4 regions of the Paenibacillus vulneris genome follow, and region 3 is predicted to be linked to each of the others. Evidence: riboswitches for the same ligand, from Rfam matches in the RefSeq annotation. Region 3 holds a riboswitch; each other region holds the start of a gene.
The links. A riboswitch is a leader RNA that binds a small molecule or an ion and turns the genes downstream of it on or off. The one in region 3 is predicted to bind cyclic di-GMP.

Region 1 (3,098 bases), on a different contig from region 3:
CCGAACGACATATCATATTCAAGATTTCAAGCAATGTTAACACTTTATATAATTGGGTTTTTATTCCACAATGCATTGGTACGGACAAAGGATGCCCAATCTCTTATCTATCAGTCAACAAATTTATTAATTCGTTATATTCAGGATACTCTCTGAAGCTATCACTTGTATGTGTTAGCTTTTCCAACACGGTCCCCTTTTCTTGTTCAGAGAGTGCAGCTGATGTACTCCCCGTTTCTTCCCATTCCTCAGTTAACGTCTGATGTAAAGAAAGTAGACCTTGTTCGTAAACGCTGGTTGCTTCATCATGAATGGCTTTCATCAAAATCTCTTTATTGACGGGGAGTCTGCGAAAGCCTGCAAAATAGGTAACCCCGCTTTTCCAAGAAATCGAACGATGGTTCCACTCGCCCATTAGAATGGCCCATTCTTCCGGATCTAACATAAAAATATAATCAATACCCTCATCAGGATCCTCGGTTCCGCTGCAGACTTGGTCTTCATTTAGAAAGTAATCAAGCGCTTCTTTCATTTGTTCAACCCCCGTACCCATTGTTGATATAAGAACATTGTAATCTCTACAACAGGTGAGTTTCCATCTCCCGATGGAATGGATAGACAAAAAAGACAGAAGAAATGGGGAAAACCACCCCAGTTCCTGGAGTGGCTTTGATATTTAAACCTGCTTTAGCGCATCATCTGCATCCGTGGAATAAGCCAGCTCTTTCTGTACTTCCAAAAGCAGCCAGTCTTTCCAGCAGGGCTGTTCGGATTTGTTCATAGGCATCGTTGCCAAGTGCCATACGTACAGGGCCATACCCCTGATCGACACGGTGTATAATCTGCTGCGCCATTTTATCCGGGTCGCCGACAATCATTTTATTAAACATGCTCATATCAATACCGGGCAGCTCGCCCTTCATCAGGCTAACCAATTGGCCAGCTTCCTTATCCTGGTATGCTTCCATCCGATCTCCGAATACAGCGTCACGCTCATATTGGCAAGATAAGAGACTTCTTCTCTTCGAAGCCCCGGGGTACGTCTTCGTCCAGGCAGCGGCTGTATCCCCGCCTCCGAAGGCTGCAGCCGTTCCCTGCGCGATTTGATAAAATCGCCCAATGCGGATGAAGAACGATTCGTTCTCATATAGGGTTCACCTTCCTTACATTTTCAATTAGGCCGCCAAATGCAGAGAATGTACATTACTCTCTCAAAGGTCACTGTGTAAAAGTGCATATAAGACCATTGTAGTCTCTGTAACCTGTGAATTTCCACCTCCGCATTTGAATGGAAAGACAAAGAAACGTTAATGGAAGATCAGCTCGATTTTAGAACCGTGTACCAGGTAAACGTTATTATCAAGCCTGAAACAGGATGCTATTTTTCCGACCGGTAGACATATTCCGACACGACTGGTCGGAGTTGTTCAGAAATTGTTCAGATTTGTCATATATTATAAAAATGTTGGGTCTAAAGTGCCTGAACGTAAATTTTCCCCATACTCTATGCCATGGCTGAGTAACTATCTATTACATATTTGAAAAGAGATCGTACGATAATGGCAAACCGGTCGAAAGGCCGGGACGCAAAGCTAAAGGGGCTAAGGACTCGCTGTAAAAGCAAGAACCAATGCCAGCCAGCTGTCGAATGCGACGGAAACCTCCGTCTATTAGCGAATGCCCGCTTTTGGACGGGGGTTTTTAATAATTTCTAAAATAGGAGGGAGTTGCTAATGTCGAATGTATTCTGGTTGGAGGTGAGAGATGAAAAGGGCATGGCTTAAAGAAGAGAGGGGCAACTCTTCTGATTCGCGAGAAATTTGAGAGAGAATTTCTATATGAAGGAGTGAACAAAAGTTGAAATTAAATAATCGAAGAATGCTGTCTCTTCTAATGGCAATCGTTATGGTATTGACGCTGATCCCTTTTCAGCCATTAGAAGCAGAAGCAGCGGCAACGCCGACACTTGATCTCGGGAATCCTGTTGGAGTAACCGGGGCAACCTATCAGCTGCCAAACGCTGCATTCGGAAGTACAGGCGTTGTTGATACAAAGGGCGGATACTTTACAGTGGCTGTAGATAGAGGCTCCATTACACTTGGAACTCTGTCTAGCGGTATTACTGAGTTGACTAATGGTATAACCATTAATGGTATTACTACTGATAAATCCACACCCGCAAATAGAGTGTTCAATTTCTCGGGTAATACTAAATATGAAGACATTCAAGCTGCTATTCGAAACATGACATTTACACCAGTTTCGGGGCAGACTCAAAATGTCATTGTCAATGTAACACCAGGGGCGCCATTGACCGATGGAAAAACCTCTGTGCGTACTTATAATGGACGCTATTTTGTATATGTGGCAAGAGAAAGTAACGGTACCATGACATTTAAGGACGCTGTGACTATTGCGGCGAGCATTAACGGACATCTTGTAGAACCGGCAAAAGATAATCCTAGAGAAATGCTTGCGATTGCCAGTATGTTTAAAGAATTTAAGAGTTTCTGGTCGGGAAGCTGGTACTTTATAAGCTTCATAGGCGCGACTAAAACTTACTCACCTAATTGGGACACTTCTGTTGGTAACTACACAAGGTATGTATCAACGGGTTACCAAACAGGACTTGATACCTCGAATGAGATTGTACCTAATGGATCCTACGACCATCTTACACTTTTACTAGATACAAATAATACCAAAATAGGTTACTTACCCGTGCTTAATATACACGGCAGCAGTACATATAGAGACCCGGGAGTTATTGTCGAATATAACCGCGGTGTCATTAGTAACATCTCTGCCACCAAGGTTATCGGGCTTCCGGTGATGGGAGGCAGTGTAACGATCGATGGAACTGCCAAGGTCGGTCAGACGTTGACGGCAAACGTAACGGGAATTACATATTCGCCGAACACGACGACAGGTAATGTGCCGACCTACCAGTGGTATCGTAACGGAGTCGCCATTACGAATGCGACGGGGTCCAGCTATACATTAACTGCGGACGACTTGGGAGCAGTCATCACCGTGGCTGTCACGGCTGATGATGCGCATGCGGTAGGCAGCGTGACGAGTGCGGCGACTGGTGCGGT
Region 2 (3,098 bases), on a different contig from region 3:
TTAAGCAGCAAAACAGAGTATTAGGCCCTAGGGGGTGAAGGCAGTGAAGGTTACAGGAAACGCCGGTGGAACGAACAAGAGGCGCCGGTTCGGGGCTACTATAGTTCTGCTTCATATCGTACTCATCATCGGAGCTGCGGGAATGGTATTTCCTTTTGTGTGGATGATCGCCACCTCCTTGAAGCTGCCGAAGGACGTATTCTCCTTGCAGCTGATTCCGGAGACGATGACCCTTGATAATTATGCGGCCTTGTTCGTCCAATCCCCGTTCGCCGATTGGATGCTGAACAGCCTGATCGTAGCCTGCATAACGACGGCAAGCGTGGCGCTGTTTGATACGGTAGCAGGCTATATTCTGGCCCGATTTTCATTTCACGGCAAGCAGGTTATCTTTATCGCCATCTTAAGCACGATGATGGTGCCTACGGAGATGCTGATCATCCCCTGGTATATCGCCTCTGTTCAACTGGATTGGGTAGATACGTATACGGGGATTTTGTTTCCCGGGATCATGTCGGCTTTCGGCATTTTCCTGATGAAGCAATTTATGGAGCAGGTTCCTCAAGAGCTGCTGGACGCAGCCAGAGTCGATGGTTTGAATGAATGGAGCATCATGGTGCGTATTGCGGTGCCTCTTGTTCGTCCCGCGCTGGCTGCATTAGGAATACTTACTTTTTTATCCAGCTGGAACGCTTTTATTTGGCCGCTTATTGTGACCCAGTCGCCCGAACGATTAACCATTCCGGTGGGCATATCCTTCTTCTCGAGCGAACAGAAGGACAGCAGCGGCTGGGCGATGATTATGACAGGAGCAAGTGTCTCGGTGCTTCCGCTAATCGCCGTATTCCTGTTGTTTCAAAAGCATATTATCCGCGGCATTGCATTAACGGGACTGAAATAGGTTCTTCACCACTTGGCGGGTACTTATATGAATTTGGCCTCTTTACAAATAGCCGGATATAGTAGTAAAGTCATGGAGATGCGGTTGGTGCTATAGGAAAACAAGTACTATTTTGCCAGCTTGTATGCTACAATGGATGTAGTTTGGCTATATAATCACCATGACAAATCGATAATGGCAAACTTGCCGAAAGGCAGGGACGCAAAGCCACAGGCCTAAAGGAGCATTCCTATGGCGGCTGGGTTACCGAAAACGGCGCATAGGTTCTAAGTTTTGCAAAAACAAGACTGCCCAATTTCGGGCAGTTTTTTTTAATTCTTATAACTTTCTTTGTAAAGGGGCTGTATCATGTGCAAGCAAACTTCGTGAACCCGTTCTTAACTTCATCACTTCATGTCATTGAAACGCTGATCCAAATTAAACCCATTGTCGGGCAGCTTAGTATGAGAACGATCCAATACACGGAGGATTACGTTTGGCTCAAAATCGGGATTCTAGGCCAGCTGCAAAAGGATATTATTTTTGGTATTCCCGAGACGGTTGCTTTACGGATGGTATCCGGGATGATGGGCGGTTACCCCCTCACGCATTTTGATGAGATGTGCCAGAGCGCGGTCGGCGAGCTGGGGAATATGATTAGCGGAAATGCCAGCACCTTGCTGTTTCAGCAGGGGATCGAAGTCGATATTACACCGCCGAGCCTCATTAATGGAGCTGCAAACCATTGGGGTGGCGAAGTGTTCAGTATTCCTCTTAGTCTGGAATCCATCGGAGAATTTCATATTTATATTTCCGCATAATAATGTATACTATTCCTATGAGACAAAATGTATATAAAGTCCTATAGTTTTGAGCATTGGACTTCCGATCTCTTTATGATATGTTATGTAATATCACACTCCTATATATAGGCGGGTTTTCTTTTATGGATGCAGAGCCTTTGTTAAAGCATGTAAGGGATAAGAAGTCACAGGTTATTGAGCAGTGGCAGAAGCTGATGGAGGAGCAGATTTTACGCGGGTATAATGTATCCAATATGATGCGCAGGGGCGACATCTATTTTGATTATATTACCGATCTTCATATTCCCCCGGAGCAGCATCCGATTCGGCAATTGGTTGACGATTGGTGCGGAAGGTTCGAGGAATTGGGGCTTCAAATTATTGATATTATTCAATGCTCTCACTCATGGCGCCGCGCCTTGCTGGATGTACTCGGAGATTCGCTGCCGGCAACCTTGTATCACCAAATTTGTCTTCGAATCGACGATTTCGAGGGAATCCTATGCAAGCATTATTGGCAGATTACATTGGCTTCAATGATAGAAAAAGATACGGCTATTCACCAGCTTCACGACGACCTGATGAATCTGATCGGGAAAATGGCCGCCAGCATGGCGCACGAAATTCGCAACCCTTTAACTTCTATTAAAGGGTTTATTAAACTGCTTCGTTCTAATATCCATTCTCTGCCAAAAGAGAAGATAGACTCCTATTTGGAGTTCATAGAGGATGAATGCAACAATATGCATATGCAGGTGACCGGATTTCTCAGCTTCTCCAAGAAGCCTATGGTGGAAGAAGAGAAGGAGCCGATCTCCGTCAAGCAGATGCTGGAATACAACCTGTCGTTGCTGCGCCCTCGACTAATTAATGAAAATGTCAATCTGTGCGTTAAAATTCCGGAGCATATGACCCTTCGCGTTCAGAGGCTGGGAATCCAACAGGTGCTGAACAATTTGATTAATAATGGTATCGATGCGCTCTCTCAAGCGAAGTATGATAAAAAAATGAAGATATCCGCCTTCGAGGACCAGCGTAAAGCCTATATTCACATTACGAATAACGGTCCTCCTATTCCGGCGGAGCTCGCCAAGTCGCTGTTTGTTCCATTTGTTACCAACAAAACGAATGGAACGGGTTTAGGTCTTACGATTTGCAAGCAAATTATGCATAAAAATGACGGGGAGATCTCGTTCTCCAGCACGGATAAGGAAACTGTATTTATGCTGACCTTTCCCAAGTCGGCTTCCTGAATAACTGAATCCATAATAGAGGAACTGCAAGCGATTAAGCTTGCGGTTTTTTTGTATGCACATATACCTGCAATAACTTACCAACGGTTAAATAAGGAGCCGGGAGGGGTTTGTTCATGCTCCGTTCATATTCGTGGTGTACTTTAATCGAAGAAATCGAAT
Region 3 (3,098 bases):
AAGTATGCGCGGCGGGAAAGTGCCAGGCGGCTCATGGCTTCTGAGGACGCCAGATTATCAAAATATCTCAACCGAACAAATAAGCCCTCTTCCGAGGTGAGCGCCGTGAGAGCGTAGTCGATCAGACCGATTCTGGATAGCAACAATGGGATTTCATGTTCAGTGATCTGTATGCGTCGAATGACCGTTCGCAATACCGTTTCCTGTTTTCTGCTGCTATGAGCCGCAACCATATCCAGGGTGCGCGTCAATTCTGGGATGTAAGTGAGTTCGGATTGAACATACTTCAATCTCGCTTTCCAGTCCTTATAGGACTTTAGCCATGATTCAACTTTCTCGTAGGGAATGGAGACCGGGTCCGCGACATCACAAATCCCTCCTTGCTGTGCATGCTTTCTTAACGTTTTCCGCCAGTTTCGGCAGTCAATCGACTTCGTTGTACGTTGTTCACTCTCCATTTCTATCGTCATCTTCCCTTCTTTTCTAGTTTGGCATAAGTTGACAAGGTACTATTTTCACAACCTTCGTTCCGCTTTTTACGACTCTCACCTCCGGTAAATTCCTCCTAATAATATCCATCTGCACCTACCATTTTACCTATAAAGCGCTTAAATATGGAGGGTGATTTTTTCATCACGCTATCAATTCATAAAGTGTCGAATGAACGCAAAATGACTCGAATCGAGTACGAATCGCTAACACATGATTCGATCATGCCGATCGTACAAGCCTCTTCGTTTTGCTTTTTCCGCCGCTTCATGAATGGAGCAAGCGTTGAATTTTCGAATGATGTTACGAACGTGCGATTTCATGGTGTTCGCTGTGACGCCTAATAACTCTCTGATCACCGGCTGTCTATAGCCCCAACCGATCAACTGCAAGATCTCTTTTTCAGTGGGCGTCAGCATTCGATGTAATTCTTTTCGCTTATCCAGCCCAATTTCATTACGGATAATGGATGCAACATCGGCATGAAGAGAAGGTTGCCCCCGATACGCTTCCCTTACGGCATTTACGACATCAGCATAGTTTATCTTGGTAATATAATTGATCGCCCCGGCTAGCACAGCTTCCACAATGATTTCAGGCTCGTAGAGGGAGGTCAAGATAATGATTGGCATTGATTTCATTTTCAGAACTTCGGAAATTGTATGGAGTCCATCCTGTTGCGATGAATGAAGTATCAGATCAAGAATCATCACGTCTAAATCCAATTGCACACTCGCTCGAATGGCCGATTCCTTGTTTGTTGCAATATGAAATATATTCATATCCGGCTCTGCATTGATAAGCCCCGCCATCCGTTGTTGCCAAATGGGGTCGCTGTCCACCAGCAATACTTGGATCTTGCCTTCTTTCCAACGCACGACTTCATCAACTTCTACGGCATAACTTGCACGCTCCTCCATCTTTTCATCACCTCATTGATTGTTCTGGAAAAACAAAAAAGACACGTACCCTCGGAAGGCCGTGCCTTTTCCTGACAGCATTAGAGAGGGTAACCCGGCGATCATTGCAAGCATGCGGAAGACCCGTGGCTTTGCGTCCCAGTCTTTCGAACTGGTTTGCCTTTTTCCTGTTGGAACTTGTCGTCATTCGTTATACTGCCCCATGTCCGTTGTTGTCTTTTTCATCACCACTAAGCATAATCCGGAAGCTCGCAAGGCTACGAAAGAAGATGCCTCGGGGCATCTCCTTTACATCTCGGTCGTCTTTGAAACACCCGTAACCGCTTCGTTCCTGTAACCTTAGCAGCATGGATACCGCTTCCGCCCGAGTGGCCGTAATGTCCGGAACGAATTTGCTGCCGTTCGGCCGTCAATAATACCTAGTTTGCGGATCGTTTCCACCGAGCCTTTTGCCCACCTCGGAATGTTTTCGTCATCAGCAAAGCCCGTTGTTGTATGCGAATTAAGTGAGACTTTCAGCGTTTTTGCGATCATCGATATCATCTCCGCTCGGGTGATCTGAGCATCCGGTCGGAAGCTGCCGTCCTCGTACCCGCTGACGATTCCCGCTTTTACAGCGAGAGCAACCGCCTGCTTGGCCAGTCACCGATCTTCGTCTGATCCGTGAAGGTAAGGGTTGCATCAGTTCCCTCCAATCTCAGTGCGTCTGCTAGCATAACCGTACATCCGCAGATCCATGCCGTATTCGTGTCTCAAACGCTTGTTGATGTTCAGCAGGCCGACGCCCTGACGCCTGTCCGATCCGGAAGCCGGCAGTCGACTTAGCTGTTCGCTCTCGATGCCGACACCGCTATCTTCAATCACAAACCAATATTCGCCCTCCGTTTCAAAAGTCGTCAATTTGACCGTTCCGCCTTCTATCCGATTGCCGATCTCGTGCCGAATCGCGTTTTCGACGAGCGGCTGCAGCAGCAGGGGAGGGATGCTCACCCGGTACATCCTCGAATTGTAAGCGATCCTTGAAGCGCGCTTTTTCAATATCGACGTATGTCCGGATCAGGTTGAACTCTTCACGAAAGCGATCCGCTTCTCCATATGGCTTAACCGGAAGCTGCCTCGCAAATAATCGACCAGATCCGCGGTCAATTTTCGCGAACGTTCCGCATCCGTATAACTTGATGCAACGACGTTGTACAAAAAATGCGGCTTGATCTGCGAATGCAGAAACGCCACTTCCAGATCGACCGCTGGTATGCTTCCCTTTTTAATTCAGATAATGAGGCGTCACGAAAGCGTACTCCGGTGCTTTGACCGGACGTTCGCTTAACAGGGAAGCTGCTATCGGTTTCCCGCGTTGCCTGCGATCGGCAGGGTGAATGTGAACGTCGTGCCGACGCCTTTCGTCGAAGATACCGTTACGGTTCCCTTTAGCAACTCGACCAGTTGTTTGACGATGGACAGCCCGAGCCCGAAGCCCCGGCGTTCCGCTCGCTCATCAAACAATTGGAACGCTTCGAACAGGTGCGGGATGTGCTGCGCTTCGATTCCTTCCCCCGTATCTTTGACCGAAACTTCAATCATGCTGCGATTCTCCGCCGCTGTGACGACAATGCTCCCGTTCACCGTATGCTTGACCGCGTTGTCCGAGCAGGTTGCCGACGATCTAGCCGAACCGGCTTTCATCGGCAA
Region 4 (3,098 bases), on a different contig from region 3:
TAAGATCCGCCGGGCTCTACTAGATGGGCGAAAGATCCGATTTCATTATTCGAAAAAAATTACGGATTCTACGGGAAGCCGCCATAGCGAACGTACCGTCGCTCCCTATGGCCTTGTACTCGTTGAAGGGTCTTGGATGCTTGTGGCCTGGTGTGATCTGCGCCAAGACATCCGCCATTTCCGGTTGTCCCGAATGGCTGAGCTTATCGAACTGGACGAACGATTCGAGCTCCCGGCGCATTTTGACTTAAGGGAGTATACCCCTTTAGATGATCGCCACTTGCGAGTCTGCCTTCGATTTAATCATGACATCGCAGATAAGGTGAAGGAATCGAACTATCATTTCATAGAGGATATGAAAGAGCATCAAGATGGATTGGATGTGGTCTTACGCGTTCGTCAGCTGGATGAATTGCTGCAATGGGTGCTAGGCTGGGGAGCGGGCGTAATAGTATTGGAACCTGAATCTTTCCAAAATCGAATTCGTGAGGAAGCCCAAAAAATTCTCAAACGCTACTGACATAACGTTGTCAGTAGCCTTTTTTTATAATTGGACATGTAAATGTAAAGGAGATAGATAAGTAAAAAATATGTTATGCAACGGCTGTGGGACACAGCACCTATTATTACTAGGAAGGATGATATGTTATGAATTTCGCTTCTGTACGCATCATTACTGACGATGTGGATCGTCTCGTCGAGTTCTATGAGAAAGTCATGGGGGTTTCGGCGGAGCGACCCGCGCCCGTATTTGCCGAACTCGTTGTGCCATCATGCACCCTTGCAATCGGCCACTCCCAGACAGCGCAGCTAATCGGCGCCGGTTCCGTTGTGGGGGCCAACAATCGCACTGTCATTATTGAGTTCCGCGTCGACGATGTCGATGCTGAATATGTGCGCTTGAAGCCATTTGTCGATAATTGGGTAAAGGAACCGACCACGATGCCGTGGGGGAACCGTTCTATGCTGTTCCGCGATCCCGACGGCAACCTTCTTAACCTCTTCGAGCCGGTGACCGAGGAGGCGATGAAACGGTTTAGAGGTAGACATTGAGGGGCAGTAAAGAACTTGCCGTTACAGACAGCCGGAGAACCGTATCATAAGTAAGCACAAAGTTGGCGTTATGAGAAGCATCAAAGAATTACTCAATGTCTTTGATGCTTCTTTGTTTTGTTTTGTTTTGTCATCGGTTAGAACGAGCGGGACATTTTCGACAAATTCCGACTTGTTCAGAAATTGTTCAGTTTTGACTTGTAGAATTATGTAATGCCAATACAACTGAAAAAGGCAAACCTGACCGAAAGGCAGGGACGCAAAGCCGCGGGCCTTCCCCAAAGTAAATTTGGGATGGTAGCTGGGTTGCCAACGGATTGGCTTTCTTTGTGTGTCCATAGATATCAGAGGAAGGGACCTGCAAAACGATAGTTGAATGGGAGTGGTTTGGTCGTGCAGAACCTGGTTGCAGGAAGAGTTTAAATTAAAGAATAAGGAGACTGGACAATGCAACCAACTTGCCCAGGAGAACTGGGGATTTATGCCCAAATTTTTATGATTCAGTTCTTAAAAACCGAAATCATCTAAACAAATTTTTCGTTGGGCAATAAAATTTGTAACACTTTGCGTTGACTTTGGACGCAACTTTAAACAAGAGGAGGTTTGATAAGCGTGTCCGCAAGATTTGGATTTAAACAAAAGTGGAAGAAAGGCATGAACTTAACGTTCAGCGCAGCCTTGCTGTTCGGAAGCATTGTCGGCGTTGTGCCACAGAAAGCGGCTGCTGCGCCGACTGTGATGACTGGGCCAGGCGGAGTTGCAGACGGCCTGATTTCTTGGGTCAATTTGAGTGTGGCAGACAGTGTGTATTCTACTGCTACAGTCCCGATTGCTCCCACTGTCGCTGGTGCAATTCATCATGTGAATGATCTGGCAGGAGGAAGAAATTGGCAAAACGCCTCGACTGCCCAGTACAAACCCGATGCGATTAACTATAACCCGGGCTTGACAAAGGGCTCGACCAATGGTTTTCTTTCCCTTAATAAGTTTAATGTAGACGATCTATCCAGAGAAGTTTTTTCCGTGCAAAGCAATGCCACTAATAATGCGGGGTTCCCGTGGGAGCTTGGTGGCGACTTTCCAGATAGTATTCCTGGCGAAAAGGCAAAATATACCAGGGATACAATTTCCTCATATTTTGGTACTGATGTCGCTACCCGCCAAAGCCGTTCATTGGATACCGACCAGCAGAATTCGACGAATACGCATGTGATGCATGTATCGAACCTATTTAACAGCAGTGAGAACAAGCATGAGTGGGCTCTCTCTCTGGATGGAAAGCGCATTGGAGAGCCGGCCGTCATAACTCCTTACACGCCTTCTAAATTCAATTCGCAAGAGGGTATTACAACTACTTACTATTTTGGCGCTGGTCATAGTTCGGTTTTAAACGGAGCGACTTCCGAGCTTATTGTATACAATCGCCCGCTAGAACCTGAAGAAAGAAAACAGGTCAATAGCTACCTTGGAATCAAATATGGTTTGACGATCAAGAAGCCGGATGGCACCGGTATCGAGGAATATATCGATAGTAATAAAGGAGTATTCTGGAATCCTGGGAATAGCACAGATGCTACTTACCGGATTACCGGACTCGGTCGGGACGATGCCAGCGCGCTGAAACAAAAACAATCCGTTTCGCAGGAAGACAATGCGCTGGTAACTATTGCGCTCGGTGATAAGATTGATGCTTCGAATGCGGCGGTCACCGGTTTCGACATAAATAACGATAGATCGTTCTTTATGTTTGGCGACAATAATAAAAGCACAGACTTTACTGAGGACGTTGCCGACTCAGGTGCTCCTACAGGGCTAAAGAGCATGCCGCGTCAGTTCACCGTTCAAAAAACGAATAACTGGGCGGATGCCGGGATTACGTTGTCATTAGACCAGTCAGTTATGCAATCGAGATATACATACTATCTGTTGATCAATGGCAAGTTTGATAAGAATTTGCGGCTAACGAATGGTAAAGTTCAGCTTAATACTAATAAATTTGGAAATGTTGCTACGTTTACCTTCGCAAGGGAGAAACAAATGGTTCC

Region 1: it holds a riboswitch for cyclic di-GMP, as region 3 does, so the genes downstream of both, ABEA66_RS31580 (cadherin-like beta sandwich domain-containing protein) here and ABEA66_RS27355 (response regulator) in region 3, are expected to answer to the same signal.
Region 2: it holds a riboswitch for cyclic di-GMP, as region 3 does, so the genes downstream of both, ABEA66_RS19070 (chemotaxis protein CheX) here and ABEA66_RS27355 (response regulator) in region 3, are expected to answer to the same signal.
Region 4: it holds a riboswitch for cyclic di-GMP, as region 3 does, so the genes downstream of both, ABEA66_RS31535 (DUF8202 domain-containing protein) here and ABEA66_RS27355 (response regulator) in region 3, are expected to answer to the same signal.

What each region holds. Positions count from the first base shown of each region.
Region 1 covers NZ_BAABJG010000050.1:1,886-4,983, reverse strand. Annotated here, with positions in the region: gene ABEA66_RS31595 (hypothetical protein) at 104-532, opposite strand; gene ABEA66_RS31590 (Rossmann-fold NAD(P)-binding domain-containing protein) at 696-968, opposite strand; partial or broken gene ABEA66_RS31585 (DNA-binding protein) at 977-1,147, opposite strand; cyclic di-GMP riboswitch class I at 1,552-1,649, shown strand; partial or broken gene ABEA66_RS31580 (cadherin-like beta sandwich domain-containing protein) at 1,858-3,098, shown strand, end outside.
Region 2 covers NZ_BAABJG010000021.1:152,340-155,437, reverse strand. Annotated here, with positions in the region: gene ABEA66_RS19080 (carbohydrate ABC transporter permease) at 1-24, shown strand, start outside; gene ABEA66_RS19075 (carbohydrate ABC transporter permease) at 44-901, shown strand; cyclic di-GMP riboswitch class I at 1,068-1,152, shown strand; gene ABEA66_RS19070 (chemotaxis protein CheX) at 1,252-1,701, shown strand; gene ABEA66_RS19065 (sensor histidine kinase) at 1,827-2,936, shown strand.
Region 3 covers NZ_BAABJG010000035.1:47,873-50,970, forward strand. Annotated here, with positions in the region: gene ABEA66_RS27350 (hypothetical protein) at 1-470, opposite strand, end outside; gene ABEA66_RS27355 (response regulator) at 696-1,409, opposite strand; cyclic di-GMP riboswitch class I at 1,495-1,580, opposite strand; gene ABEA66_RS36435 (S-layer homology domain-containing protein) at 1,749-2,051, opposite strand; gene ABEA66_RS27360 (sensor histidine kinase) at 2,091-2,399, opposite strand; gene ABEA66_RS27365 (histidine kinase) at 2,466-2,642, opposite strand; gene ABEA66_RS27370 (sensor histidine kinase) at 2,748-3,092, opposite strand; gene ABEA66_RS27375 (sensor histidine kinase) at 3,073-3,098, opposite strand, start outside.
Region 4 covers NZ_BAABJG010000049.1:3,947-7,044, reverse strand. Annotated here, with positions in the region: gene ABEA66_RS31545 (helix-turn-helix transcriptional regulator) at 1-520, shown strand, start outside; gene ABEA66_RS31540 (VOC family protein) at 649-1,053, shown strand; cyclic di-GMP riboswitch class I at 1,277-1,367, shown strand; partial or broken gene ABEA66_RS31535 (DUF8202 domain-containing protein) at 1,666-3,098, shown strand, end outside.